DNA from 4 places in the Cytobacillus sp. MT66 genome. Region 4 is predicted to be linked to each of the others. Evidence: riboswitches for the same ligand, from Rfam matches in the RefSeq annotation. Region 4 holds a riboswitch; each other region holds the start of a gene.
What was found. A riboswitch is a leader RNA that binds a small molecule or an ion and turns the genes downstream of it on or off. The one in region 4 is predicted to bind S-adenosylmethionine.
Positions count from the first base shown of each region.

Region 1: linked by a shared signal. The riboswitch ahead of AC1Q59_RS09310 (methionine ABC transporter ATP-binding protein) and the one ahead of AC1Q59_RS14310 (Na+/H+ antiporter NhaC family protein) in region 4 are both predicted to bind S-adenosylmethionine.
Region 2: linked by a shared signal. The riboswitch ahead of AC1Q59_RS00300 (5-methyltetrahydropteroyltriglutamate--homocysteine S-methyltransferase) and the one ahead of AC1Q59_RS14310 (Na+/H+ antiporter NhaC family protein) in region 4 are both predicted to bind S-adenosylmethionine.
Region 3: linked by a shared signal. The riboswitch ahead of AC1Q59_RS17980 (methionine ABC transporter ATP-binding protein) and the one ahead of AC1Q59_RS14310 (Na+/H+ antiporter NhaC family protein) in region 4 are both predicted to bind S-adenosylmethionine.

Region 1 is NZ_JBXAFB010000004.1:175,075-181,044, reverse strand. It holds gene AC1Q59_RS09325 (C45 family autoproteolytic acyltransferase/hydrolase) at 1-1,009, opposite strand, end outside; gene AC1Q59_RS09320 (MetQ/NlpA family ABC transporter substrate-binding protein) at 1,127-1,969, opposite strand; gene AC1Q59_RS09315 (methionine ABC transporter permease) at 1,990-2,661, opposite strand; gene AC1Q59_RS09310 (methionine ABC transporter ATP-binding protein) at 2,651-3,664, opposite strand; SAM riboswitch class I at 3,737-3,841, opposite strand; gene AC1Q59_RS09305 (pyridoxal phosphate-dependent aminotransferase) at 4,046-5,209, shown strand; gene cyoE (heme o synthase) at 5,246-5,970, opposite strand, start outside.
Region 2 is NZ_JBXAFB010000001.1:60,962-66,931, reverse strand. It holds gene AC1Q59_RS00305 (MFS transporter) at 1-1,236, opposite strand, end outside; gene AC1Q59_RS00300 (5-methyltetrahydropteroyltriglutamate--homocysteine S-methyltransferase) at 1,359-2,462, opposite strand; SAM riboswitch class I at 2,560-2,663, opposite strand; gene AC1Q59_RS00295 (bile acid:sodium symporter family protein) at 2,747-3,715, opposite strand; tRNA gene AC1Q59_RS00290 (tRNA-Gly) at 4,160-4,230, opposite strand; tRNA gene AC1Q59_RS00285 (tRNA-Ser) at 4,242-4,334, opposite strand; tRNA gene AC1Q59_RS00280 (tRNA-Ala) at 4,343-4,415, opposite strand; gene AC1Q59_RS00275 (MFS transporter) at 4,659-5,921, shown strand.
Region 3 is NZ_JBXAFB010000010.1:139,153-145,122, reverse strand. It holds gene AC1Q59_RS17990 (MetQ/NlpA family ABC transporter substrate-binding protein) at 1-366, opposite strand, end outside; gene AC1Q59_RS17985 (methionine ABC transporter permease) at 385-1,035, opposite strand; gene AC1Q59_RS17980 (methionine ABC transporter ATP-binding protein) at 1,025-2,056, opposite strand; SAM riboswitch class I at 2,147-2,250, opposite strand; SAM riboswitch class I at 2,321-2,418, opposite strand; gene AC1Q59_RS17975 (GntR family transcriptional regulator) at 2,627-3,277, shown strand; gene AC1Q59_RS17970 (NAD(P)-dependent oxidoreductase) at 3,305-4,207, shown strand; gene AC1Q59_RS17965 (aldehyde dehydrogenase family protein) at 4,204-5,625, shown strand; gene AC1Q59_RS17960 (N-acyl homoserine lactonase family protein) at 5,668-5,970, shown strand, end outside.
Region 4 is NZ_JBXAFB010000007.1:114,765-120,734, reverse strand. It holds gene AC1Q59_RS14320 (PAS domain-containing sensor histidine kinase) at 1-515, shown strand, start outside; gene AC1Q59_RS14315 (PaaI family thioesterase) at 590-1,081, opposite strand; gene AC1Q59_RS14310 (Na+/H+ antiporter NhaC family protein) at 1,211-2,494, opposite strand; SAM riboswitch class I at 2,599-2,706, opposite strand; gene AC1Q59_RS14305 (peptide MFS transporter) at 3,020-4,510, shown strand; gene AC1Q59_RS14300 (YmaF family protein) at 4,763-5,200, shown strand; gene AC1Q59_RS14295 (ornithine cyclodeaminase family protein) at 5,264-5,970, opposite strand, start outside.

The sequences.
Region 1 (5,970 bases), on a different contig from region 4:
CGATTTCTCCTATTATCCGGTTTTGTTCCAGGTTTTGTCCTTGCAGCCAGCTGGCAAAGGCGAATTCAGTTGGCTCCCTGTCTCCGCCTAAGGAAATCCATGCCTTCATTTCTTTTGGCAAATAGGCAGTTGTGTGAATGGTTCCTGCCCAGCTGCCGTAAAGGTCGGAAAAGACACCTTTGTCAGTGTCATTCAACAAGCGAAATGCCTGGTAAGCTTCCTTAACGGTTTCCTGATGATCTTGTAAAATACCTAGCCTGCGTTCTGAATCACCTAAATGATTTCGGTTTTCGTGCTTCATAATTTCAAAGTGGTTGGTGCACGCAATAGTCTGCCGCACTTCAACCCCTCTTGGCGAAGCCTCAACGGCATAGGCTTTTCCACTTTTGTCATAGACGACGTATGTAAAGGAATGCCTGTGCGGAATTTCCTTTAGCATTTCTGAAGCTTCGTCGATATTTGCACATGACTCAAGAATCAGCCGGCCAATCATGCAGCAAATAAAGCCAATTCCCGGGTTTTTCCGATGCATGAAGTTATATCCGATCACAAGCCCCTTCTCATTCATTCCATCCATTCGTCCAGTCACCCTTTGACTTGGTCCAATAATGGCATATCCTTGATCTGAAGGCTGAAAGAAAACATAGCGTCCCTCATAGGTCTTCGGGTGATAATCATAATTGCGAATTAAATAATTTTCCCCTGTTAGTATCGAGCACCCTGAGCGGACATAATTCAAACGATAACCGCCAAACTCCTTTAATACCCTTTCCATTGGCCATTCCAACGCATCCTGAAGTCCAATCAATTCATCCCAAACCCCAGGGGCAAATCGGGTAATGGCTTCCTTAGCTTCATTTATATCGATTGAAAACCTAGGTTTTCTTACCTTCCATTGATCCTCACGGTTTCTCACTGAAAGGGAATCCCGTAATATCTCCCCTTGCAAATAGCCGAAGTCATAATGTGTCCCGCGAAATTGTATAATATCACTGTAAATCTGTTTCAAAATAAACTCCCTCTTTTTTACTGAGTAATATGTTAAGAATACTTAAATGAAGGAAAAAAATAAAGCCAAAGAAAAAAAGGCCCGCCCGGACAATGCCAGGAAAGCCTTCATCAGTTATTATTTTGTCATCCAGTCAGGTTTGCCGAATCCTTTAAATTCTTCGTCAATCACCTTTTCAAATCCCTCTGATTCAACAACTTCTTTAATATCCTTGGATAGCTGTGAATCCTTGTTAGCTGTTTTTACAGCAACAACATTTCGGTATTTATCATCCATATCCTCAAGGGCAAGTGCGCTAAGCAGGTCCATTTTCGCTGCTAGTGCAAAGTTTCCTGGAACAGCAGCTAAGTCTGCACTTTCTACGGAACGTGGCAGCTGTCCTGCTTCAATTGGCTGAAATACTAGGTTTTTCTTATTTTCAGCAATGTCCTTTTCAGAAACAGTTAGCGGATCTGCACCTTCATCTAATTTAATTAATCCTTGATCTTCAAGTGTATTAAATGCACGTGCAGCGTTTGTTGGATCGTTAGGTACAGTAATTGTCGCACCATCTTCTATTTCATCTATAGACTTATAAGTGTTAGAGTAAATTCCCATTGGAGCAGTTGGGACCGAAATTAATCCTGTTAAATCCATCTTATTTTCTTTTGCAAAGTTTTCTAGGTAAATGGTGTGCTGGAACAGGTTTGCCTGAATGTCGCCATTATCCAGTGCTTTGTTTGGCTGGATATAATCACTAAATTCAATGACTTCCACTTTATAGCCTTTTTCCTCAAGTCCAGGAATGATTGCCTTTTTAAGCATGTCACTGTATGGGCCGGCTGTTGCACCCAGTTTAATTTCCTTTGATTCTTCACCTGTTGCACCTTCACTTGATTGATCCTTGCTGTCAGAGCCGCCGCAAGCTGCTAATGCGCCCACAGCCAATAATAAAATAATTGCTAAAAACCATTTTTTCATGTTAACTCCCTCTTTCCTATTTATCGTTTATCTACTATTTTGGCAACGAGGTCACCAATAATCTGAATAGCTTGTACTAAAATTATTAATATAAGAACAGTTGCAAACATAATGGTATTATCGTAGCGATAGTACCCAAAGCGAATGGCCAAGTCACCAATTCCGCCGCCGCCGACTGTACCCGCCATTGCGGAGAAGCCAACTAAACTAATAAGAGTTAATGTTATTCCTGAAATAATCCCGGATCTTGACTCAAGAAGGAGTACATCCTTAATAATCATCCACGGAGTCGCACCGGCAGCAATTGCCGCTTCAATGACACCTTTATCAATTTCGCGCAAGGCTGTTTCAACGATTCGGGCAAAAAATGGAACAGCAGCTACCGATAGAGATACACTTGCTGCAGTCGGTCCAATCGTTGTCCCAACCAAGAAATTCGTTAAAGGAATTAAAGCAACAAGTAAAATAATAAACGGAATCGAACGAACCAGGTTAACAACAAAACCAAGTATATTCTTGACTGCACGGTTTTCCATAAAAAGCCCTTTATCGGTAACATATAAAGCAATGCCGATTGGAAGGCCGATAACCACGGCAATGATTAAAGAAATTGTAATCATATAGATGGTTTGAATGAAAGCAGTATTGATATCAGGAAGCAGTTCCATTAAATGATTGAAATCAATCCCCATTTCCTAACACCTCCACATGCGCCTCCCGATTTTCGATATAATCAAGTGCTTTATTAATTTCTTCCCTTTGGCCTCTTAGTTCCATAATAAAGATGCCAAGGGGCACATCCTGAATGTATTCAATAGAACCATGCAGAAAATTGCCTTTTACATTGTATTGCTGGAGCATGTCAGAAATAATCCCTTCCCCTGCCACTCTTCCTCTAAACATTACTTTCACAATTGGGCCTTCACAGCGATTTAAGATCGCTTCAGGGATATCAAAAGAAACAACACTAGCAATAAATTCCTTTGTTAAATCAGCCTTAGGGCTGGCAAAGATATCATAAACAGGACCTTCCTCGATAACCTTCCCATCCTGCATGATGGCCATTCGGTGGCAAATTTCTTTTACGACATCCATTTCATGTGTAATTAACACAATCGTAATACTCAGCTCTTTGTTAATTTTCTTCAAAAGATTTAAAATGGACTTGGTTGTTGTCGGGTCTAGCGCAGATGTAGCTTCGTCACATAATAGAACCGACGGATTGTTGGCCAGGGCTCTTGCAATCGCGACTCGCTGCTTTTGGCCCCCGCTCAGCTGTGAAGGGTAGACATCCCTTTTATCAGCTAAACCGACCATATCGAGAAGATTCTCTACCCTTTTTTTAATTTGATCGGAGGGAATTTTTGCCGCTTTCAAGGCAAACGCAATATTTTCAAATACTGTTTTTTGGCTGATTAAATAAAAGTGCTGAAAAATCATGCCGATTTTCAACCGGGCCTTACGCAGGCCCTCGCCATTTAGTGAAGTTAAGTCAACTCCATCAACTGTAATGGTCCCTGATGTCGGTCTTTCCAATAAATTAATGCAGCGAAGCAATGAGCTTTTCCCTGCGCCAGAATATCCGACAATTCCGTAGATTTCCCCTTCCTGAACAGTAAGAGAGACATTGTCGACACCTTTTACTTCTCTGTTTTTCGCAGTATATATTTTTGAAAGGTTCTTAATTTCAATCATGGTTTTCACCCCTTTAAGTAAAACAAAATACCCCTTTTCATCTGAAAGGGGCATCGAAATGTTCATTATCTCGACTTATCTTTCAGAATGAAATCATTCTGCAGGAATTAGCACCTTCCCAAAAAGGGGGTTGCCGGACATCATAGGGCCTAGTCCCTCAGTCTCTCTGGATAAGCAATATTTTATTTAATAAAATAGCACAATATTCATAGTACAAATCGATTAACATTTTGTCAATATAGTAAATTTTGGGCCATTTCAAATAAAACGCTTACACACCCTGCAAGATAGCCATTAGGAAAAATTTTTTTACTAGACAATTGCCTTAAAAAACTATAAAATTTGAAATTAACTCGTACAAAATTGTTGAAGGTGGATTACATGGAATATTCAGACCGTTTAAAAAATTTACCAGTCCAATTTTTCGCAAGCCTTATTGAAAAAGTGAGCAAAGCCAGCGCAGAGGGCAGAGATATCATTAACTTAGGCCAAGGCAATCCAGACCAGCCTACACCTCCGCATATCGTTAAAGCATTGCAAACTGCAGCAGAGGATCCCAGAACACATAGATACTCTCCATTTAGAGGCATTCAAGAACTTAAAGACGCTGCAGCGGAATTTTATAAAAAGCAATATCATGTTGACATTGATCCAAAGACTGAAGTTGCTGTGTTATTTGGAACAAAAGCAGGGCTTGTAGAATTGCCGATATGCCTGTTAAATGAAGGCGAGCTTATGCTTTTGCCAGACCCTGGATATCCCGACTATTTATCCGGCGTTACATTAGCAAATGTGCAATATAAAACATTCCCATTATTAGCGGAAAATAATTTCTTGCCTGATTATGATTCCATTTCAGACGAGGATAAATCTTCAGCAAAATTAATGTACCTTAACTATCCGAACAATCCAACTGGTGCTATGGCAGACCTCGACTTTTTCGAAGAAACCGTTGCTTTTGCTAAGAAAAATAACATCACTGTCTTGCATGATTTCGCTTACGGAGCTATTGGATTCGACGGAAAAAAACCTGTTAGTTTTCTGCAAGCTGAAGGCGCTAAGGAACTTGGGGTTGAAATGTATACGCTATCCAAAACCTATAATATGGCTGGATGGCGGGTCGGCTTTGCTGTTGGTAATCCAGTCATTATTGAAGCAATAAATTTAATTCAAGATCATTTATATTGCAGTCTCTTTCCTGCGGTCCAATTGGCAGCTGCAGAGGCACTCACTGGTGATCAGTCCTGTGTTGATGAACTGGTGGCTCGTTATGAAAGCCGCAGAAATGCGTTAATTAACGCTTGCAAAGAAATCGGCTGGAGTGTTACGGCTCCAAGCGGATCGTTTTTTGCCTGGCTCCCTGTGCCAAGCGGATTCACAAGTGAAGAATTCGCTGACTATCTGCTGGAAAAAGCCGATGTTGCTGTTGCAGCTGGCAACGGATTTGGAGAATTCGGAAAAGGCTATATCCGCGTCGGCCTCCTAGTAGACGAAGATCAGCTAAGAGAAGCAGTCAACAGAATAGGAAAATTGAACCTCTTTTAATATGCAAAAAAAATCGCCGTATTCGGCGATTTTTTTTTATAGAGATAGTGTGACAATGACGGCTAATAAGAAAATAATAGTTACATAATTGACAGAATAGAGAAAGGCCATTCGCGCCCATTTTTGGTTATCTTTTGCCATAAACCCGCTTATGCTAACAACGATCCATCCGATATTAAGCAAGGTGGCAATGATTAAAAATACTAGACCAAGCTGCGGGATAAGAAAAGGCAGCGGAATTAAACAGGCAGAATACACAAAGAACTGTCTCTTCGTGATGTCAAATCCATGAACAACAGGGAGCATGGCCACTCCTGCTGCTTTATACTCATCATATTTGCGAATGGCAATAGCGAACGTATGCGGCATTTGCCAAATAAACAAAATAAGAAATAACACAATCGGAACAATATGGAAGCCGGAGGAGATGGCTGTCCAGCCAATCAATGGCGTAACCGCTCCGGAAATACTGCCAATCACAGTATTAAGAGTATATCTGCGTTTTGACCACATCGTATATAAAATTACATAAGTAAACCAGCCAATAAAAGCGTAAATAGCTGATTCAACTGAGATAAATAGCAAAATGATCATTCCAAGTACTGAAAAAGCAATACCCAATGATAGGACAGTCTTTAAAGAAAAATGGCCAGTAACCGTTGGTCGTTTCTTCGTTCTTTCCATAATTGTATCAATATCAACATCGTACCAATTATTTATAACAAGTGCCCCTGCCATCACCAGTGTACTGCCAATCATGG
Region 2 (5,970 bases), on a different contig from region 4:
CACTGGCTGCTGCTGTTTTTTTACACTTAGGACAAAAATGGTAGCAACAATGCAAAGAATACCTGCAGACATAAAAGTGATGGTATAGCCATTAAGGATTTCGTACAGATATCCGCCCATAAAAGCAGCGGCACCTGAACCTAATTGATGGAACGCGAACACCCAGCCGTAGACAATCGGCCCTTTATCTCTACCAAAATACTCAGTTGTAAGCTTCACCGTTGGCGGTACAGTGGCGATCCAATCTAGTCCATAGAAGACGGCAAAAGCAATCAGCATTGGATATGACACTGTGCTCAGCGCATAAGGAAGGAACATCAAAGACAACCCGCGAAGGCCATAATACCAGAATAATAGCCACCGATTATCAAAACGGTCGGAAAGCCAGCCGGACGCCATTGTGCCAACGATATTAAAAATGCCCATAAAAGCAAACAAGCTGGCGGCTGTTACTTCAGGTATGCCATAAGCCCCGCAGGCTGGGATGAAATGGGTAGCCATTAATCCCGCAGTCGATAGTCCGCAAATAAAAAAGCTTAAAGATAAGAGCCAGAATGGTCCCTTTCGAACCGCAATGCCTAGTACGCTAAATGCATCTGCAATCGGGTTTTTCTTAGATCCCTTATTTTCCTCTGGAACAATTTCTGTAACCCCATATGGAAGAAGTCCCTTATCAGCAGGCTTATTCCTCATCCAAATAATAATAGCTGGAACCATTAGTAGGCCTAGAACCATAAAGATGTAAATACCTGCGCGCCATGAATATTGCTCGGTTACATTTGAAAGCAGCGGCAGGAAAATCATTTGCCCCGCAGCTGTTGCAGCCATGAGAAATCCCAGGACGATACCTTTTCTCTTTTCAAACCAGTTATTAGCCACGGTTGCTGAAAGTACGGTTAAAAAGACCCCGCATCCAGTTCCAATGATAATTCCCCAAATGAACTGAAGATGCCAGACTTTTGTCATAAACAAGCTGGCTCCCATTCCCGCAACCAAGATTAACATGGCAAAGGACATCATTTTCCGAATACCGATGCGCTGGAATCCCGCAGCAATAAAAGGCCCGGAAATTCCATAGAGCGTGAGATTTATAGCAAATGCCAATGAAATAGCCGATCTGCTCCATTCAAACTCTTGTTCAAGCGGAATCATTAAAACGCCTGTAATTGAGCGTATCCCTGCAGCTATGAGTACAGCCACAAATGTCAGCCCAACTACGATCCATCCGTAGTACACCTGTAAACATCTCCCAACTAAAAGAATAAGGATATCATACTACGATTGGAAAAAGATTAAAAGACCGACTTTTCATAAAATTATAAAAAGCGAACAGTTTAGATAACTGTTCGCTTTGCGTCTTATCCCCAAATCTCTTTAGAAATATCAACAATATATTTCAGCTTAGCCCATTGTTCTTCTTCCGTTAAAATATTTCCATGATGTGTAGAAGCAAAACCGCACTGCGGACTGATGCATAATTGCTCTAATGGTACATATTTTGTTGCCTCTTCTACACGGGCTTTTATATTTTCTTTATCTTCTAATTTCCCGTGTTTTGATGTAAATACACCTAGTACTACCTGAGGTCCTCCATTTTGGATATATTCTAATGGTTTGAAATCTCCAGAACGGTCATCATCATATTCCAGGAAAAATCCGTTTACTTTTTCTTTTGCAAATAATGTTGGGGCGATTTTTGCATAGCTGCCTTCAAATGCCCATTTCGAGCGGTAGTTTCCACGGCAGAGGTGTGTGGTGACAACCAGGTCTTCTGGTTTATCTTCTAATACACCATTTGCCACACGCAAAGCTAAATCAATTAATTCCTCTCGTGAATAACCGCTATCATTGAATGGAATTTCTGGTGCATTAAGGCCGGCGATGTACACATCATCGAGCTGCAAGTAACGGCAGCCTGCATCATAAAACGCCTTGATGGCATCGCGATATGCCTGAATAACATCATTTGCATATTCTTCAATATCTGGATAAATTTCAAGGTTGCGAATTCCGGCATTAAACAGCTGGTTAGGACTTGGGATGGTTTGTTTGGCAATTGCTCGATCCCCAACAATCTCTTTGAACAGGATAAAGTCCTTTACATGCGGATGATTTGGGTTAAATGAGACTTTTCCAGTCACACGGATATTGTATCTTTCTGTTTCTTCTCCTACAAATACGTACCCTTGATCTGGAACATAGCCCTCTACTCCATTTAAATGCTCTAAGAAGTCTGTATGCCAAAATCGGCGGCGAAATTCTCCGTCGGTAACTGCCTTCAATCCAACTTCAATTTGCTTATCAACGGCTTTTTTAATTTCTTCTGTTTCAATATCATGCAGTTCTTGTGCTGTTAAGCTGCCTTCCTGGAAAGCCTTTCTGGCCTTATGTATTCTTTCAGGCCGCAATAAACTTCCTACATGATCTGCTCTAAATGGTGCTTTAACTAATGTTTTTGTCATCTTAATTTCCTCCCATTATATAAATAAAAAGCAAAAACCCCTCTTCTAAAAATAAGAAGAGGGGTTGGATACACAACATATCATTGATTTCCGGCTCCTCTTATCTCTTAGCTTAAAAGCTACTGGAATTGGCACAGTACTTAAATTAAGTCCGCTGCCGAGGCTTCAAAGGGCCAGTCCCTCCACCTCTCTGGATAAGAAAAATTTTTAAATATTAAATTATTAAATATACAATACAACTAAAAAACTCTTTTGTCAACAGATGTTTCAAAAATCTTGCTTAATTACATTGCCTGTTCCCTGCTGTTGTATACCTGTCTATGATAATATCGGTCTAGCACCGCTCCGTACAGCGAAGCGAGCACTTGCTGAAAGAGCATGCCAATAACAACTGGGACTGCGACTGGCGGCGGAAAATACGAAACGGCTAAAACCGCACCGGTACTGATATTTCTCATTCCGCCTGTAAAAGTAATAGTAATGACTGTTTCCTTATCTACACGGCACATTTTTCCGATGATAAAAGCAAATAAATAGCCTGTGAAGGCAATGCAAAAAACAATAATGGTGATCATCACTAATTTTTTATCAATATTTTTCAAATAAGGCGCAACGACTGCTCCGTTGATCATTACGATTGTTGCCATACCAAGCTTTGTAAAGGGCGCAAGCTTTGGGCTTAATACCTTAGCAACCTTCCCCTTTGTTGTATGATTCAATATCATGCCAATGAGGGTTGGGACGACAATCATGCCGATTAGCCCCTTCATAATAGTAAGGGAGTCCATTTCCACACTTGCACCCACTAAGATCGATAGCGTTAACGGTACAATAAATGGTGCGAGAAAGGCATCTATCAGTATTATGGAGAGGGTTAATGGAATATTCCCCCGGTAAATAGATACCCAAATAAAGCTGGAGATCCCTGTTGGAATTGACATAGCTAGGATAATACCAATTATAGTAAGGGAGTCCCCGTTAAAAGTCATGTTGCCGATCCCCCATGCCCAAAGAGGCATAAGGATGTGCAGGACGAAAAAGATTAAGAACATTGGAAATGGGTGCTGCAGCGTATTTTTTAAGGAAGAAAAATTGGAGTTCAAGCTTCCTGAAAAAGTCATAAATGCAAAAATCCACGGTATTAAAAAAGCATAATTATCCATTGTACCAGCAAGCAAAACGCCAATAACTACACTCGTTGGTGTAATTACCGGCATGAGCCGTTCTAGGTACCTGTTAACAGTCACAAGCAATTGGGTTTCACCTCGATGTTTTTGTGTAAAAGAAGATTTTGTGTTTAATTATGTTCTGGTGATCTGGGATGTATTTGAATTAGATCATTTTGCTGAATTTTGAACGAGATTTGTCCTTCATAACATTGATGAAAGACATCTGATCTGGTTTTTTAACGGGGTTTGTTCTTCATAACCCTGATGAAAGACATTTGACTTGGTTTTTAATGGGATTTGTCCTTCATTACCCCGATGATAGACATTTGACTTGGTTTTTTAACGAAATTTGTCCTTCATAGTGATATAAATTCCTATTTTTCTATTTTCTCTGCAAAAGAATAAACACCATTATAAACCCTTTTGTTTATTTTGTCATAATATTATTAAAAATAATTTTCGTGTCCCTAAATTTATGGCAATAAAAAAACTAACCCTTTTATTAAGGATTAGTTCTTCTCGATTTAGAGCGGGTGATGGGAATCGAACCCACGACCACAGCTTGGGAAGCTGTTATTTTACCACTAAACTACACCCGCATATTCAATTCTGGCGGAGGAAGAGGGATTTGAACCCCCGCGCGGTTTGACTCGCCTGTCGGTTTTCGAGACCGATCCCTTCAGCCGGACTTGGGTATTCCTCCAAGTGGAATGGAGCCTAGCGGGATCGAACCGCTGACCTCCTGCGTGCAAAGCAGGCGCTCTCCCAGCTGAGCTAAGGCCCCTTCATTCATATAAATCATTTTTATTGGCTTATAAAATAATTATAGTACTATCTTTTTTCCCACGTCAATATCCGAAAAAATAATTCTATCACAAGCAAACGTTTTCATAGATTAAATCCTTTTTACTCAAGGAAAATGTCTTTGACATATATATACAGATTGACTTTAACGTGGTACAGTTTAATTATCAGAATTTTGTAATAAGATAAGCAAAAAGATTGGATGGGGTTTGGAGGACTAGCTATGTCAAAAAGAAACAGTTCGATTTATTACGGCTGGTATATCGTTGCTTCAGCATCTGTGATTGTTCTGCTTTCGATGGGTTTGCGGATGGGAATTGGTCCTTTCGTCAAACCGATTATGGAGGACTTATCTCTGACAAGGACAGAATTTTCCATTATTATTGCAGTTGGCATGATTCTTTATGGTTTAGGCATGCCGATTGCCGGCCATTTTTTAAAGACGCACACGACTAGATTTGTTCTTCTGAATGGTTTGGCTGTTGTTTGCGGGTCAATGGTCTGGGCGATTTTTTCAACAGGATTTATTTCCTTTCTGCTTTCTTTTGGTGTTTTTCTATCCCTTGGTCTTGCATTTTTAAGCAGCATTACCCTGACGCCAATTATAAGCAAATGGTTTGTGGAAGCACGCGGCAGAGCTCTTTTTTATCTTTCGACCGGGGGTATGGCTGGTATTGCTGTTATGGTGCCAGTTGAGTCGATGCTGCTGGAATGGGTCGGCTGGAAAATGACACTCATTATTTTTGCTGTCGTATTCATCTGCATTGTCCTTCCTTCAGCCATTTTTGTCATGCGTGAAGACGTTCCAGAAGGTGCTGATGGAAAAAATCCGCGAAACAGAAATATTCAGTCCGAAATCCCAGACGGACTAACATGGAAAGAAGCTGTAAAGACAAAGGGGTTCTGGCAGCTGGCTTTTGGTATGTTTGCTTGCGGCTATGGAATGAATCTGATGGGTTCCCACTCAGTCCCGATGTTAATGGACCATGGATTTGGACCGATGACAGCATCGTTTGGTTTTGGGCTAATTGGGATTGTTGCCATTTTTAGTACGCTTTTTTTAGGGACCCTTGCCGATCGCTTTCCACGAAAAAACATCCTATTTTGGATCTATTTGGTTAGAGGGCTCGGGATACTTGGCCTAACTTTCGTGGCAACACCTGCACAGCTCTTTTTTGTAGCTGCGGCGGGAGGATTAGTCTGGGCGGGTTCCGTTTCTTTAACATCGGCAATTCTAGGTGATCTATACGGAATCCGCTTGCTCGGCTTTCTGAACGGATGGGCCTATTTTGGCCACCAGATTGGCGGGGCTATTGGTTCCTTTTTAGGCGGATGGGGCTATGAGACCTTCGGTACTCACACCATCGCTTTTGGTTCTGCAGCTCTGCTGGCTTTAATTGCCGCTGTTGCATCTTACCTTCTTCCAAGAAAAATTACTTTCGGAAAAAAGATTACCATGGTTGATGGACATTCGCTTTCCAAATAAAAAAAACGCCAGGCACAGAATCAAATTTCTGTATTGCCTGGCGTTTTTT
Region 3 (5,970 bases), on a different contig from region 4:
TGAGTAAATCGCCATTGGCGCAAGATAAGTTGTCGCAATTGGCACAAGGTCTAGATTATGCTCTGCAATGAATTGGTCAAAGTAGGCAACAGTCTGGAATGAGTTTGCATCTAATTCGCCATCAGCAAGAGCAGTGTTTGGCAGAACATAGTCGCTGAATGAGACAAGCTCAATTTCAATGCCTTCTTTCGCTGCTTTTTCAGCTACAAAATCCCAGGTGCGTGTATCTGTGCCGGTGATGCCGATTTTAATGTGTTTTGTTTCTGACTCTGTGTCTTTTTCTTTTCCGCTTGTAGTGTTGCTTGAGCATGCAGCTGTGAATACAACTAACACCAGCAATAGAATCGATAAAGCTGTTTTTTTCATGATAAGTTTCCTCCTAAATTATCTTCTTCTGATTTTTTTTGATAAGACATTGCCGAATGACTGCAGGCCTTGGACCATCACGATTAGAATGACAACGGTGATAAGCATCGTTGTGGTATCAAAACGCTGGTAGCCATAAGTAATGGCCAGGTCGCCGATTCCGCCGCCGCCGACGGTACCGGCCATAGCAGAGGCACCAATCAAGCCGATAGTTGCAATCGTGAAGTTCACGACCAATGAGCTGAGTGCTTCTGGAAGCAAAAATCTAAAAATGGTCTGGAAGGGAGTAGCTCCCATGGCGTTGGCGGCTTCCAGCACACCCTCGTCGACTTCCAGCAGCGAGCTTTCAACCAATCTGGCAATGTAAGGTCCTGCGTAAAAAACTAGCGGAACAATCGCTGCTGATGTGCCAATCGATGTTCCGACGATCAGCCGGGTAACCGGGATGATGGCTACCAGCAAAATAATGAATGGAACAGAACGGAAAATATTAATAACTGCATTTAGGATAGTAAAAAACGGCTGATTTTCAAGGATCTGTCCTTTGCGGGTGGCAAAGAGCAGTATGCCAAGCGGCAGCCCGAGTACAATCGAAAAGATAAAGGAGAAGCCGACCATTTGAATCGTTTCGATGACCGCTTCGATGATCTGTTCTGAATTAACTAGCATGTGATGTCACTTCCTTGAAGCTGATTTGTTTGGCCTGCATATACGTTAAGGCGCGCTTGACTTCTGCATCAGGCCCCTGAATTTCTACAATCAGGTTGCCAAAAGGGATGCCCTGAAGTTCAGTAATGCTGCCGAACAGCACGTTGATGTCGATATCGAGCTTTTTAGCCAGCTGCGATAGAAACGGTTTGCCTGTTGACTGTCCGATAAAACTGATGCGAAAAATATGATTTGAAGCGTGATTGTTTTCAATCATATTGAGAATTGACTCTGGGATCTGATCATGCATGACTGTGCTGACAAAGTTTTGTGCTGTCTGCGTCTTCGGTGCAGAGAAGACTTCAAACACCGTGCCTTCTTCAATCACTTTTCCTGCCTCCATGACAGCGACCCGGTCACAGATTTCGCGGATCACGGACATTTCATGGGTGATCATTAAGATCGTGATGTTGTAATCCTTATTAATCTTTTTCAGCAGCTGCAAAATTGAGCTGGTTGTCTGTGGGTCCAGTGCAGAAGTTGCTTCGTCACACAGCAGAATCGAAGGCTGCGTAGCCAGGGCTCTGGCGATGCCGACGCGCTGTTTTTGCCCGCCCGACAGCTGATCAGGATACATCTCTGCTTTATCGCCTAAGCCGACGAATTCAAGCAGCTCTGCCACGCGCTTTTTGATCTGATCCTTTGGCGCTTTACTTAAAACAAGGGGCATAGCGACGTTGGCGTATACTGTTTTTGAGTTTAGTAGATTAAAGTGCTGGAACACCATGCCGATGTTTTTCTTCACTTCGCGGATCTGCTTTTCTGAAAGCGCGGTTAAGTCATGACCATCAACAATGACCTTTCCCGACGTTGGGCGCTCAAGGAAATTCACACAGCGGATTAATGAGCTCTTGCCGGCGCCGCTGAATCCAACCACCCCGTAGATTTCCCCTTTGTTAATTTTTAAATTGACATTATTTAAAGCGTGCACCTGTTTGCCGCCGCTGTTATATACCTTGATGAGATCTTTAAACTCTATCATCGTTTGAGCTCCTCTCTTCATAAAAAAAGTCCTTCTCCGTGGAAGAAGAAGGACGCAAAGTCATATGAACAATCATATGTACTTAAGGTCTTCTTATCTTCCAAGCTCTTATCTGCTTGCTGGAGTTGGCACGGTACGCAATGTCCGCTGCCGAGGTATCATCGGGCCAGTCCCTCCACCTCTCTGGATAAGAAAATATTATTTTATTAAAATATAAAAGCCCTCTTCAGGCAGAAGAGGGCAGAATGTCAGTTCCATATCCTCTTCTTATCTTTCAAGATTACTTGCTGGAATTGGCACGGTACGCAATGTCCGCTGCCGAGGCTTCACAGGGCCAGTCCCTCCGCCTCTCTTGATAAGAAGTATTTTTAATATGATAGTAACTATACATCTCGTAAATATAATTGTCAACACATATTTTATTATTCTTTTAAATTATTCAACTATACTTAAAAATTATCTTAAAATAACTTAAACTTTTTTATTGACTAAATTATCTGATAAATGTGATAATAGATGCATACTAAATTGTCGACAATGTTGTATGTTTATAATTGGACGGGGATGAAGATGGAGACAAATACGAAAAAAACGATAGCGATAAAGATTGCTGAAGAAATTACGGCAAGGATTGGAAAGCGCATGCTGCATCCAGGCGAACACCTGGTTGAAACCGCGATAGCCGAGGAATTTAAAACAAGCCGATCGCCTGTGCGGGAGGCGCTCCTCATGCTGGAACGGGACCGCCTTGTGCAGAGGATTCCCCACCAGGGAGTCGTTGTCCGGCGATTTACAAGAACGGATATTCATGAATTATACGATGTCCTTTACCGTCTTGAAGAGATCGCAATGGAAAAGGCAATCGCCAACATCCAGCCAGAAGATGCGGCAAAGCTTGAAAACGTGATCAAGCGGCAGGAACAGGCTGTAAAGGACCAGGATGTAGAGCGCTATTATGATCTGAACGAGGAATTTCACCAATTCATCTTTACGATTGCCAAGAACAAGGTTCTAAGTGAAACGTACGTATCGCTCAGGCGGTCCGCGCGGCCTTTTCGGATGCTGTCGATGGCTCAGGGTTCAAATATGGCCACATCCCTGCATGAACATAAAGAACAGGTCAAAGCTTTGATGAAAAAAGACGTCAGCACAGGAAAACGAGCGATTCACGAACAGGAAATCCGTTCACTTCGCTCACTAGATATAATATTTCCAGAATAGTAAAAATTCTAGAGGGGAATGAAGCATATGATGATCGGTTTTGTTGGTATTGGAAAAATGGGGCGTTGGATGTCAGAAAATTTATTGAATTCAGGTTATAGTTTGACCGTGTTTGATATGAATACTGAGGCCGTGAAGCCTTTACAGGAAAAAGGAGCGATTGTAGCACCATCTGTCCAGGAGCTCGGCGAACAGAGCGATATCGTGATTACCATGCTGCCGCATTCCAAGGCGGTAGAAGCTGTACTGGCAGGTAAAGATGGGCTGTTTCAATCCATGAAGCCAGGCGGGATTATCATTGATATGAGCAGTTCCTATGTGTTCAGCACAAGAAAACTGGCTGAAGATGCGAAAAGCTTTGGATTAACCTTAATCGATGCGCCGGTTTCCGGAGGGGTTAAAGGAGCCAAGGCTGGCACGCTTACCATCATGGTTGGAGCCGAGGAAAAGGATTATGTAAAGGTGCTGCCAATTTTAGAATCCCTAGGAAAAGCGATTAATCTAGTCGGACAGACCGGGGCAGGGCATGCACTTAAGGCGGTAAATAACTATCTGTCTGCGACATCCCTATATGCTTCATGTGAAGCAATGATCCTTCTTAAGAAGCTTGGCATTGATTTAAATGTGGCGCTGGATACGATCAATACAAGCTCAGGACAAAGCTTCTCCACTCATTATAAGTTCCCGACCTTTATCCTGCCGGAAACCTATAATTCTGGTTTCTCTTTAGATTTATTGCTAAAAGACGTCGGCATGGTCAATAACATCGCCAAAGACACGAAGGTTCCGGTTCTTCTCGCTTCTTTAGTCGAACAAATCTACGAAGGTGCAAGCAGAACAGGGGAGCCTGATCAGGATCATACAGAGATCATCAAGTTTTTAGAAAGAATTTCTAATGAACGCTTACATAATAAGGAGGTCTTGTCGTGAAAAAACAATTATTTATTAATGGAGAGTGGCTGGACGCGAAAGAATATACAACGCTGATTGCCCCTTATTCAGAAGAGAAGCTGGCTGAAATTGCAGCAGCATCCCCAGAGGATGTGGACGCTGCGATAGATGCTGCCGACCGTGCAAGAGCCCAGTGGGCTAAAACGCCTGCCCACGCACGCGCGGAAATTCTCGAAAACCTCTCAAATTTAATTGAAGAAAGATTTGATGAAACGGCCAGGATTATTTCTCTAGAGGCCGCTAAACCGATCGAAATGGCTAAGACTGAAGTTGCCCGCACGATCCAGACGTTTAAGTTTGCGGCAGAAGAAGCCAAAAGAATCCATGGCGAAACGATTCCATTGGATGCAGCTCCTGGAGGAGAAAGAAGGGTGGCTTATACGGTGCGCGAGCCAATCGGGATCATTGGTGCAATTACACCGTTTAACTTTCCGCTGAATCTAGTCGCGCATAAGGTCGGTCCAGCGATTGCTGCTGGAAATACAATCGTGCTAAAGCCTGCGACACAAACGCCGCTATCTGCTTTACACCTGGCACAACTGACACAGGAGGCCGGCCTTCCAGTTGGTGTCTTGAATGTGGTGACAGGAAGAGGAAGCGTGGTTGGCGACAGGCTGGTCACTGATGACCGGATCAGCATGATCACCTTTACGGGAAGCCCGAGTGTCGGCATCGGCATCCGAAATAAAGCCGGATTGAAAAAAGTTACGCTAGAACTTGGCTCCAATGCAGCCGTCATCATCGATAAAGGGACAGACATTGATAAAATCATCCCTCGCTGCATCATCGGTGCGTACTCTAATCAGGGCCAGGTCTGCATTTCCCTGCAGAGAGCCTACGTGCATGAAAGCCTTTATGAGGAATTTGTTGCGAAGTTCATTGAGGCAAGCAACAATCTGAAACTTGGCGATCCTTTAGAACCTGCAACAGATGTCTCAGCGCTTATCTCAAAAAATGATGTTCAAAGAGCGTTAAATTGGATTGAAGAGGCGAAAAGTGCGGGAGCCGTTGTTGCAACGGGCGGCGAAGCCCAAGGGAATATGCTGCGTCCGACCGTTATTTTAGAAGCAGATCCGCAAATGAAGGTATCCTGCCAGGAAGTCTTTGCGCCAATTGTGTTAATCAACAAGATCTCTTCAGTAGATGAGGCGATTGATTTAGTGAATGATTCACGCTATGGCCTTCAGGCAGGCATCTATACCAAAGATGTCGATGTAGCGCTTGATGCCGTTGAGAAATTGCAGGTTGGCGGCGTGCTGATAAACGATATCCCAACGTTCCGTGTGGACCATATGCCTTACGGCGGTGTCAAAGAAAGCGGCACAGGCCGTGAAGGGCTGAAATATGCCGTAGAAGAAATGACGGAAATGAAACTTGTCATTTGGAATAGAAACTAAGCCTGTTTTGAAAAAGGAATAGGATAGGAGGTTCTAGAGGCGATGAGTGGACTTTCACAGTATGAGGTTTATGCCATCAAATATGCAACTCGTGAAGCCAAGGCCACCGAGCATTTCCACGGTCCTGCTGATCCGCATGAGGATTATTCCATGCCGATGGATTACTTCATCTGGCTTATTAAATCGGATAAGCAAGCGATTGTCGTGGACACCGGGTTCAATGAACAGGTGGCAAAGGAAAGAAACCGGACGTTTTTGCGCTGTCCGGTCAGTGTCCTGCCTCATCTTGGAGTGGGTGCAGATTCAGTATCACAGGTGGTCATTACCCACATGCATTATGACCAC
Region 4 (5,970 bases):
TGATCGGCTCTGAAATTAACCGAATCGAAACGATTCTCAATGAACTGCTGCTTCTTGCAAAGCCGCAGCAGGCAAAATTTGAACGAAATAGCCTTGAACAAATCTTAAATCACGTGATAACACTGCTGGAAACGCTGACTAATTTAAACGGCATCATCATTTTCAAGGAGATACAGCCAGATTTGCCGCTGATAAACTGTGATGAAAACCAACTAAAGCAGGTCTTTATTAACATCCTTAAAAATTCTATCGAGGCTATGCCAAAAGGCGGGACCATTCATATATCAGCTCAGCAGCAAAATTCAGATTCCATTGTGATTTCCATAGCCGACCAGGGCTCAGGGATTCCCGAGCATCTGCTTCAGCGCATAAGCGAACCCTTTTTCACTACGAAAGAAGAAGGAACAGGCTTAGGTTTAATGATTTGCAAGAAAATTATTGAAGAGCATAACGGATCTTTAACCATTGACAGTTCCCCTAAGGGCACAAGCATAGAAATCATCTTGCCTTTTTAAGAAAATCCCTGAAAACTAAATAAGGTCTGACTTAGGATAAAACCTTAAGTCAGACCTTTTCTGCGCTTATATCGTTAATTGCCCCTCGTAAAAGTGCTCGGCATGGCCACCGCGATAACTTCCCCTTGTACACAAACGACTTCATCGGCATATACATCTACGGATACCTTCCATTTTTTCGGATGGATCTCCTCAATCGTTCCGACAGCCTTTAATGTTGCGCCATGGGGAGTCGGCTTTTTAAAATCAACCTTTATAGATGCTGTAACAAACCGTGGCAGCTCTGCCCCATCACCAAGTTCATGGCCATTTTTCCGATGAACGGCTAACGAAGCTGACCCTGTCCCGTGGCAATCAATTAATGAAGCAATCAAGCCTCCGTAAACAAACCCGGGTGCTGCCGTATGTTCTTCAAGCGGCTTATAGATCGTCAATGTTTGCTCCCCATTATCATACCAGCCTGTCCGAAATTGATGCCCCTTCGTATTTAAACGCCCGCATCCATAGCACCATGCACCCTCATCCTTATAAAAATCCTGAACCGCTAAATCAACTCTCTCTTCCAACCGCTCATCCCCCTTTTTCTAAATATTATAACATCAAAACCTAACGTATGGGTAAGCGTTTTCATCCCTGACGCTTTATCACTTTAAACAACTGGGGGCCTGACCCCCATCGCTTTACAGCGATGAAGTTCAGGCCCCTTTTTTTGCTGGGTATCCGATTAGGATAGCGATGATTCCGCAGATTCCTATGAGGATAGGATAGTAGGAGTATTGCAGGATGCTTACTGGCGAGATGCCCGCAACGCTGGCCGCTGCCAGAAGCTGTGCTCCGTATGGCAGGAGGCCTTGGATGGTACAGGAAAAGATGTCTAAGATGCTTGCGGCCTTGCGCGGTTCAATTCCATACTGATCGGCAATATTTTTCGCAAGCGGTCCGGCAATTAAGATTGCGATTGTATTGTTGGCTGTTGATAAATCCGTTAAGCCAACTAGTCCGGCAATACCAAATTCCGCGCCTTTTTTTGTCTTCATCCTGCGTGTCGCAAGATGGAGCAGAAAGTCAATCCCTCCATTAAACTTAATGACCTCCACCATTCCGGCAATTAAGATCGCCAGGAAGGCAATTTCGTACATACCAGCCATGCCTTCGCCAGTCTTCTGCAAAAGTTCCATTAAACTATAGCTTCCGTCAGCTAGTCCAACGGCTCCTGCCAGAACAATGCCTAAGGCTAGAACAAGGAAGACATTCATTCCCGCCAGCGCAAAAATAATAACTAATACATAAGGGATAATTTTTATCCAATTATAAGATAAATGTGCTACATCCGCCGATTCTCCCATGGTAATAGCACCCAAAATAATCCCTGTTACAACTGCTGCCGGCAAAACAATCCAAAAATTAACCTTAAACTTATCCTTCATTTGTGCACCCTGTGAACGCACGGCAGTAATGGTCGTGTCAGAAATAAACGATAGATTATCGCCAAACATCGCGCCGCCAATAATGGCCGCCATTACCAAGGCCATGGAAAGATCAGTCTGCTCACTTATGCCGACCCCAACCGGTGCTAAGGCTACAATCGTTCCCATCGATGTCCCCATCGACAGAGAAATAAAGCACCCAATGATAAACAGACCAACGACAAGCAGGTTTGCTGGAACAACCGATAAAGCGAAGTTTACGGTAGAGTCCACTGCCCCCATGCCCTTTGCTGTCTCTGAAAAAGCTCCTGCCAGGAGGAAAATAACAACCATCAGCATAACATTTAAATTTCCTGCCCCTTGGCAAAAAATATCAACCTTTCGACCAAACGATTCCTTTCGATTCATCGCCAGGGCGACCGCACCAGATATTGCAATCGCGACAATCACAGGAAATGAGTAAAAGTCACCCGTAATGACCCCAGAACCAATAAATAGAATTAAAAAAACAACAAATGGGATCAGCGCCCATGGATTCCCTTTATTCATCATTCCACCTCCATAAAAACTAAACGGACAATCTCTTGTCCCTAAATTGCCACAAAAAAGACCTCATCTTGAATAAACAAGAAGAGGCCTTATATCTATAAAACACTCCCTTATCTATCAAGCCGTTTGCTTGCTGGATTTGGCACAGCACTTAATCACTAAGTTCCGCTGCCGAGATCTCATAGGGCCAGTCCCTCCATCTCTCTTGATAAGAAGATTCAATTATTTTTTTGTCACAGCATGTTAAAGAGTACATGATTTTTATCCCTTTATCAACAAAATTTTTTAAGGATATTTTTGGCTTTTGGATGGAATGTTAAATGGAGACTTAAAAACTCCTTATTAATGGAAATTTTACTCTAATCATAATTATATTATTATTCTCAAATAATTTACTTTTATTTAGAAAAAACCATTAAACCCTATTAAATCAAGGTTTTAGAATTATCTCGCAATCCTTCCTTAAAAAACAGTTTTGACAATTAAAAACCATCAAAAGTATTATAGTATAACAAAGGAGGTTGTTTTATGTCTAATATAGACAAGCAGAAAATTGTGAATAGTGTACCTCAAAAGGGCTTTTTTGGACATCCAAAAGGGTTATTCACACTTTTCTTCACCGAATTTTGGGAGCGGTTCTCCTACTATGGAATGCGTGCCATCCTTGTTTACTATATGTATTACGAAGTAACCAAGGGAGGTTTAGGGTTAGATGAAACGTTAGCGCTTTCAATCATGTCGATATATGGTTCACTTGTTTATATGTCAGGGATTATTGGAGGCTGGCTGGCTGACCGCGTATTCGGTACTTCTAAAGCAGTATTTTATGGCGGTATATTAATCATGTTTGGCCATATCGCCTTAGCCATCCCAGGAAACGTTGCCCTATTTTTTGTATCCATGGTTCTAATCGTTCTTGGTACAGGCTTACTAAAGCCGAACGTGTCTAGTGTCGTCGGGGAAATCTATAGCGAGGATGATGACCGCCGTGATGCAGGTTTCAGTATTTTCTATATGGGAATTAACCTTGGCGGATTTTTAGCGCCAATCATTGTGGGTTCCGTTATGGATACCAGCTTCCATTTAGGATTTGGAATCGCCGCTGTCGGAATGTTCTTTGGATTAGTTTTATTTATGGTGACAAAGAAAAAGAATCTTGGTTTAGCAGGTACCATTGTCCACAATCCGCTGTCATCTGAGGAAAAGAAAAAAACATTTACCATTTTTGCCGTTGTTGCCATCGTGCTTGCGGTAATTGTTGCGATTGCTATTCCTGCTGGCTTATTAACTTTTGACAGCTTTATAGCACTAATTGGTATTCTTGGACTTTTAATTCCTACTGTTTATTTTGTTGTCATGTACAGAAGCCCGAAAACGAATGAAGTGGAGCGTTCCCGTCTTATCGCTTACATCCCGCTGTTTATTGCTGCCGTGATGTTCTGGTCGATTCAGGAGCAAGGGTCAACAATCCTGGCTAACTATGCAGATAAGCGGACGCAATTGAATTTTGCCGGTTTTGAAATCTCACCGGCTTGGTTCCAGTCATTAAATCCATTATTCATTATCATTTTAGCACCTGTTTTCGCATGGCTTTGGGTTAAACTTGGCAAGCGACAGCCAACTATTCCGCAGAAGTTCTCTTTAGGATTGCTTTTTGCTGGACTGTCTTTTCTTGTTATTCTTCTGCCGGCTTATTTTGGCGGAGCAGATTCATTAGTTAATCCTTTATGGCTTGTTCTAAGCTATTTAATTGTCGTGCTTGGTGAGTTATGTCTATCACCTGTCGGACTTTCCGCAACAACAAAATTAGCCCCTGAGGCTTTCGCAGCACAGACAATGAGCTTATGGTTTTTATCCAATGCAGCTGCACAAGCGATTAACGCACAGCTTGTTAAGTTCTATTCACCGGCAACGGAAATGACCTACTTTGGCGTTATCGGCGGAGCTTCCATCGTTCTGTCCATCATCCTTTTTGTTTTAGCGCCGAAAATTCAAGGTTTTATGAAGGGAATTCACTAAGACAGGGTATACAAGCCCTGTCTTTTTTCTATGGGCTCTATTATATTTGGCCGTTGATTGCAGCGAGAGGCACTTCGCTTACCGGGGAGCGTTTTGTGAGCCTCCAGGAGTCTACGTGCCTTCCGTTCCAATCAACTAAGCGGTTAATTTAACATCCTTTCTGCAAAAAAGTAAATAAGACTTTAGCCTACGCACCCATAAAGGCGAGTGTCACATACCCTAGTATGGAAGATTGTAAAAGGAGATGTAATCATGCAATTTAGGCACCCTTATTATCAATATTTCGGGCAAGCTCAACTGCCTGCCAATCAAACGGGCTACCCGATTCAAGGGCAGGAGAAGAATGGCATATATCCATTAAAAAGAACTGACCAATCCGTTCCAATGGGGCATCAGCAGGAAATGGGGCACACACATGGGCATGGCGGGGCAACCACATGTGTGGATGGACATACTCATCTACATCCTGGCGTAACGGGCACCCCCATCCAGACAGAAAATGGCCATGTACACAAAATTTACGGGTATACCACCTTCGATGATGGACATATCCATTCTTATGAGGCCTACACAAGTCCGCCTATTCAGCTTCCAAACGGCTTCCATACTCATTACGCGGAAATCCGTACAACGGAAAATGGCGGTCATACCCATATCATCAAAGGTTTTACAGAGCCTTCAAAAAGCTAAAAGCACTAACAAAATATCCCTAATCAAAAAAGGCAAGGGTCCAAGCCCTAGCCTTTTTCATATTTAGACCTCTACTTCCGTTCCGATTCCTGCCTTGACTGCTTTTTCATAAGCAGCAGCGGCTACAGCTAAATCAAAATATGCTACTCCAACTGATTTAAAGAAGGTAATTTCTTCATCAGACTCCCTGCCGGCAATTTTTCCTGCTGCCAATTCTCCCAGCTCTCCATGAAGCTGTGAAAAATCCCATTCGCCTCTGTTAACAGGGATAAGGAAGTCTCCCGCTTCGTCCTTTACCCCTTCAATGGTGTCTGCAACAATTTTTGCCGATCGCTTAAGTGTGTCCAAATCAACTTCCTGCATATGCGGAAGATATGATCCAACGCCATTGATATGGGTCCCTGGCTGCAGGGCTTTTCCATTGAAAACAGGCGTTTCTGAACGTGTCGCACAAATAACAATATCCGCCTTTGCCACTGCCTCGTCGGGATCGTCCATTAACGTAATGCCGCCACTATATTCCGGGCATATTTCCGTAATCTTCTTAGCATATATCTGCGCCTTGTCCTTTGTCCGGTTAAATAAGAAAACTTCTTTAATATCTCTGACCTCAAGCACTGCTTGCAGCTGCTCTTCAGCCATCGCCCCCGTTCCAATGACTGCAACAGTGGATGCTGATGTCCTTGCCAGGTATTTCGTCGCTACACCGCTGATGGCACCTGTGCGAAGCCGGGTTAAGAATGAGGCATTCATACAGGCAAGATGATTAC